2 linked regions of the Xanthocytophaga agilis genome follow. The protein of the gene in region 1 binds, or shares a complex with, the protein of each later gene. Links are inferred from orthologs where the notes say so. Each region holds a gene or a part of one and is shown on either strand. Other genes may lie near its edges. The genes, in order: metK and groL.

Region 1 (3,218 bases):
TGTTATAAATTACTGCTCCTATATAGTCATAGCCTAGCTTACACCAAGGTTCGAGTTCGGCCTTAAATGCAAAAGAGTCAAGATGAGCGAGTAAGATATATTCGTAATTCAAAAAACGTTCATAAAAATGAGGTGACACCAATAAACGTATGTATTGTTGATAACCTTTCCATGTAAATCGTTCAAAAGAGAAGTTAGTATGGCCTTGCTCTTTTCCAATCTGTTCATAGAAGCTTGTATCCAGGCCCTCTTGCGTCATAAATATAATAGGATACGACTCAAACAATCGGAAATAATAGCTCAATACCTGAGTTTCATCAGCATTAGGTTGTAACTCATATATAGGTATTACGACTGCCACTAATTTCTGCTTTTCCATGTATTCAGAAGGTTGTATGGTAGTTATGAAAACAATTAAGGGAAACAAGAAAGGGCTGTGTATTTAATCTTTTTATCCTTCTTAATTTTACTTATTTGGGATTAATTTGCCAAGTAACAGAAATATTTAATTTATGCAGCCACTACAAAAAAGATGTACTTGATAGCTTATTGGTATAGTTCAGTCATATAGTACAGATGCTTTAATCAACAGAGAATGAAACCACATAACTAACATTATGCACTCTTTTAACTACAAACTTTAAAATCAAATCCGAAACCTATTAAGAAAATCAAATATTCTTATTATAAGACAGGAGTTTGTATCTTTTTATTAATAAAAAAAAGGAAATTATGTAAACAGTTTTGTAGCGAAATTATACATCAAAATGCGTATTCTCTTAATAAATACTATCATTCTTAATGATATGGAAAAAGTGATGCTTCTTGTGTTGATTTTAACTAACCTTTGCCAGATTGTTAAATAGACCGAAAGATAAAGCCCTATAACATTACTGTCATAGGGCTTTATAAAAAGAATAATAGACTTTATCTTAAATATTAAAAGCTGCTTTTACGTTATCTACATAATCCAGTTTTTCCCAGGTAAATAATTCAACCTCTTTCTCTAGTTTTTTACCTTCTGGTGAAACAAATACCTTAGTTATCTTCTTTGGTTCACGTCCCATATGGCCATAGGCAGCTGTTTCAGAGTAAATAGGATTACGTAGTTTAAGACGAGTTTCTATTGCATAGGGGCGCAGATCAAAAATCTCTTCTACCTTTTTGGCAATTTCTCCATCTGTTAAACCTACTTTAGCAGTTCCATAAGTGTTGATATACAAACCGCAAGGTTTTGCTACTCCAATCGCATAAGATACCTGCACCAGTACCTCATCACACAAACCGGCAGCTACCAGGTTTTTAGCAATGTGACGGGTTGCATAAGCAGCACTACGATCTACTTTGGAAGGATCTTTTCCAGAGAATGCACCACCACCATGAGCACCTTTTCCACCATAGGTATCAACAATAATCTTACGACCTGTCAGACCAGTATCTCCGTGAGGACCTCCGATCACAAACTTACCAGTAGGGTTAATATGGTATGTGATCTCATCAGTAAACAATTTCTGAAGTTCTGGCTTTAATTTTGCCTTCACACGAGGAATAACAATGTTAACTACATCCTGACGAATCTTTTTAAGCATTTCCTCGTCTGAACCAAAATCATCGTGTTGAGTAGAAACAACAATCGTATCGATACGCTGAGGCTGATTATCATCAGAATATTCAATCGTTACCTGAGACTTTGCGTCCGGACGCAGATAAGGCATTAGAGAAAGCTCATAATTACGGATATAACTCATTTCCTGAAGGATCTTGTGAGCTAAGTCCAATGCAAGAGGCATATAGTTTTCGGTCTCTTTTGTGGCATAACCAAACATCATACCTTGGTCGCCAGCGCCTTGATCTTCAGGATTTTTTCTTTCAACACCCTGGTTGATATCAGGAGATTGCTCATGAATTGCTGAGAATATACCACAGGAGTTTGCTTCAAACATATATTCACTCTTGGTATATCCAATACGGCGGATTACCTCTCTAGCAATAGTTTGTACATCCAGATATGTTTTTGATTTTACTTCCCCTGCCAGTACTACTTGTCCAGTTGTTACCAATGTTTCACAAGCAACTTTGGATGTTTCATCAAAAGCTAAAAAATGATCAATAAGTGCGTCAGATATCTGGTCGGCAACTTTATCTGGATGTCCTTCAGAAACCGACTCGGAAGTGAATAGATACGGCATAGGTAATTAATAAAAGAATTTAAGAATGAAAGAATTACAAAAATTAAGTTAAAATGTATGTAAGAGCGGGTTCGTCTTAGTAATTGTAAGAAAGTAATTTCAAACAAGGATACAAATGCTACTTACGAAGTATATGTGTTATTAAATTCTTACAAATCTAAGAGTATTTTTGGGAAAAATAAAAGCGCATATATGCTAGGCATTTAAAATAAAATATCAATAGCCGCTTTGGTAAAAGTTGCCATAGGAACAGTTGACATAAGCCTCAGTTCTTCCGTAAATTTTGATTGTTCATCAAGAAAGTCAAAGATTCGTTCAATAGGATTATGCTGGTATAACTGAGTAAAGAACTTAGCTCCAGAATACCGTTTTTTTGTTAGTACATTCAATAGAATACTATCATATAAATGGAAGCGACTAGGCATATGTGTTGATTTGGTCAATGGTTCTACGCCAGTCTCCAGATTTCGAACTATAGTTTGCAGGTATCTTTGTGTACGGGCAAATGTGTAACCTGTTGCCGGACGTACATACCCTCCTGAAGTTCCAATTCTAATAATAGTATTATTTATCTGGGTTGTTATTTTACTATCACTCATAGGAATTATTCCAAACTCTTCTTCTTCTATGGTATATGCATCCAGACCTAATGTGTCTTTCAGATATTTTTTCAGTTCCACAGTATATTGTTCATCAGTTAGTATCTGGGAAGAGAAGATTGTAAACTCAATCAGTGCTTTTGTTTTACTGAAGGGTAGTATGTAGAAAAAACGGGCTGCGTCCCCATGTTGATTGATCCGGAAATCATGTAATGTAGCACAAGATTCATCAAAGTGGGGAGTGGGTGTAGTAATAACCCAGCCTTTGAAATGCTGTAAGAGAAAATGATTGCCTCGTTTGGTGAAATCAGGTTGAAAAGTACTATCAAAAATATAGGCTGCAGTAAAGGAAGCGTCCGGCGTTTGTACAATTGCTCCCTTATCAGTAGTGTTTATGGCAAGAATATCTTGTTGTATGAATGTAATATTA
Region 2 (3,242 bases), on another replicon or contig:
GCACCTGTTATGCGTGCTATTCCATTGGGATTAGTACCAGAAAATAAAATTAACTCGTTTGCTATCATCAATGCAAATGCCACTCATCCTCATTCCAAAGCTAGAGTTGCAAGTATTTTGATAGCTCGTGCTACATATTATCTTCTTGTAAAGCAAGGTACCTCTGCAGAATTAATACTCTATTGCTGGGAACATGTCAAAGGGTTAGATAGAGAAACAGATTTCTTATTACAAGATCTCAATAATCTACCAGGTCCTGAGCAATTATTGGAAGAACAATATCAAATTCTTTGTGGTCCTCAACCTATTCAGCCACCTCGGTTTCTTCCAGGTATCAAAGGTGTTCCTTCAGATGCAATGTTAACGGCAGGTTGTATTTTGTATATACTAAAATATGCCCAAAATACTTTTGATGGGTTAAAGCTTGCAATTAACCTCGGTGGAGATGTCGATTCGGTAGCTTCTGTTTGTACTGGTATTCTGGCTGGCAAATATGGACTGAGCACTTTACCTGAATTTATGATCGCCAATGTGGAGGGAAAAGCTATGATAGAATCACTGGCAGCTGACTGGGAAACTTGTTTTGGAATGTAGAAATATTAACGGGAATCTTACTAGTCAGCTACTATAGGAGCCCAAGATTCAAAAATATCATAAAAATAAACCCCTCCATTTTATATGGAGGGGTTATATGCAGAACATGATTGGTTGATTACATCATGCCGCCCATGCCACCATCCATTGGAGGCATTCCAGCTTTTTCTTTCTCAGGTTCTTCTGCAACTACACACTCAGTTGTGAGCAATAGAGCTGCAATAGAAGCTGCGTTTTCCAATGCCAGACGAGTAACTTTAGTTGGGTCAACGATACCTGCAGCGATCAGATTTTCGTATTTATCTTCACGAGCATTGTATCCGAAGTCAGCTTGTCCTTCGCGAACTTTCTGAACAACAACAGAACCTTCACCACCAGCGTTGAAAACAATTGTACGTAATGGAGACTCAAGAGCCAGACGAACAATGTTCACACCTGTTATTTCATCTTCATTAATAGTGTTTACTTTATCCAGAGCAGCAATTGCACGGATTAAAGCTACACCACCACCTGTAACGATACCTTCTTGTACAGCAGCACGAGTTGCGTGAAGAGCATCATCTACACGATCTTTCTTCTCTTTCATCTCTACTTCTGTAGCAGCACCAATGTACAGAATAGCTACGCCACCAGAAAGTTTAGCTAAACGCTCTTGTAATTTTTCTTTGTCGTAATCAGAAGTAGTAACTTCGATTTGAGCTTTGATTTGGTTTACCCGTGCTTCAATCGCTTCTTTTTCACCTTTTCCACCAACGATGGTAGTGTTGTCTTTGTCAATAACGATTTTTTCTGCCTGACCCAGATATTCCAGAGTAGCGTTTTCCAGTTTGTATCCACGCTCTTCAGAAATTACTGTACCATTTGTCAGGATTGCGATATCTTCCAGCATTGCTTTACGACGGTCTCCGAATCCTGGAGCTTTTACTGCTGCAATACGTAAGATTCCGCGAATTTTATTTACTACCAATGTAGCAAGAGCTTCACCGTCAACATCTTCAGCAATGATCAATAATGGACGACCACTTTGTGCAACACCTTCCAGAACAGGAAGAATTTCTTTCATTGAAGAGATTTTCTTCTCAGTGATCAGGATAAATGGCTTTTCCAGTTCAACTTCCATTTTCTCTGTGTTCGTCACAAAGTATGGAGATAGATAACCACGGTCAAACTGCATACCTTCTACTGTTTTTACTTCGGTTTCAGTACCGCGAGCTTCTTCAATAGTGATTACACCGTCTTTACCTACTTTATTCATCGCATCTGCAATCATGTTACCGATTTCGGCATCATTGTTTGCAGAGATCGTAGCTACCTGAGCAATTTCTTTGTTATCGTTAATAGCCTTAGATTGTTCTTTCAATTGAGCAACAACAGCAGCTACTGCTTTGTCAATACCACGCTTCAAATCCATTGGATTTGCACCAGCTGCTACGTTTTTAATACCAGCATTGAAAATTGCCTGTGCAAGAACAGTGGCAGTTGTTGTTCCGTCACCTGCTGAATCAGCAGTTTTAGAAGCAACTTCTTTAACCAACTGTGCACCCATATTTTCGATAGGATCTTTCAGTTCGATTTCTTTTGCAACACTTACACCATCTTTAGTGATAGAAGGTGCACCAAATTTTTTATCAATAATAACATTACGTCCTTTTGGACCCAGGGTTACTTTTACTGCATCAGCCAGAGTATCTACCCCTTTTTTCAAACGATCTCTTGCGTCAGTGTTAAAAAATATACGTTTAGCAGCCATAGTGCGCTTAATAGTTTAAGGTTAATGAAAGAATTGAATGGATGTCGAAAACAAAAGCTTTATTACTTAATTGAGTAATAAGTAGTATTTGTTGTTATACTTAGATAACTGCAAAGATGTCAGACTCACGCATGATCAGGTAGTCTTTGCCTTCAACGGTAATTTCAGTACCAGCATATTTACCGTATAGAACCGTATCGCCTACTTTTACAGTCAGAGGCTCATCTTTTTTACCGTTTCCTACGGCTACAATGGTACCTTTTTGTGGCTTTTCTTTCGCAGTGTCAGGAATGATAATACCAGAAGCTGTTTTTTCCTCAGCGGCAGCCGGTTCAACCAGAACACGGTCTGCAAGCGGTTTTACGTTAACGTTAGCCATATTTGTTTAAAAATTAAAAAAGGAATGTGAAATGGTTAAATATAGAAGCAATCTTTATTTGTTAAACCGCTTTAGCTATATCACTTTTAATGCCAATTATAGGTTTCTTCTACATTTCTACACAGAATTAATCATACTGGCACACTTTTGTTAATATTTTAGTAATAAGTATGACATTTTTTCTGACAAAGCTGACATGTGTACCAAAACTGACATGTCAGCTTGTATTTTCTGTCATATTTTGATAAATTAGGTTAACAATAAGCAAAGAGAATAGGTGCGGTATTACTCATCCTGTAGTAAAAAATAGAGAATCAAATAAATGAATCAACGCCTATGCAAACACTTTCTGCAAACTGGCTCACAGAAGGTCTTATAGACCTTGAGTACAAACAGTATGTTTTATTAGCTTATCTGAAACATGTACAGCAATGTTTTACTGAACAGAAACTGTATCCACAATTATCAGATTTAATTTTTCATTATCAGAATCTGAAAACGATTAAAACTGACAAAAAG

Evidence for each region.
Region 2: the proteins of metK (region 1) and groL are in contact, whole or in part, in a cryo-EM structure (PDB 8P4O), measured with the Escherichia coli proteins. The link is inferred for Xanthocytophaga agilis from one-to-one orthologs.

What each region holds. Positions count from the first base shown.
Region 1 is NZ_JASJOU010000012.1:155,176-158,393, forward strand. The notes cover bases 62-2,939. They hold metK (methionine adenosyltransferase), read right to left. Parts: upstream 2,190-2,939; coding sequence 933-2,189; downstream 62-932. Other genes in these bases: QNI22_RS28150 (DUF5672 family protein), read right to left, coding at 62-379; QNI22_RS28160 (lycopene cyclase family protein), read right to left, coding at 2,393-2,939. In the rest of the region: more of QNI22_RS28150, read right to left, coding at 1-61; more of QNI22_RS28160, read right to left, coding at 2,940-3,218. UniProt on the Escherichia coli protein: Catalyzes the formation of S-adenosylmethionine (AdoMet) from methionine and ATP.
Region 2 is NZ_JASJOU010000001.1:1,013,762-1,017,003, forward strand. What follows is about bases 29-2,930. They hold groL (chaperonin GroEL), read right to left. Parts: upstream 2,345-2,930; coding sequence 713-2,344; downstream 29-712. Other genes in these bases: QNI22_RS04170 (ADP-ribosylglycohydrolase family protein), read left to right, coding at 29-594; QNI22_RS04180 (co-chaperone GroES), read right to left, coding at 2,445-2,723. Also shown: more of QNI22_RS04170, read left to right, coding at 1-28; QNI22_RS04185 (hypothetical protein), read left to right, coding at 3,060-3,242.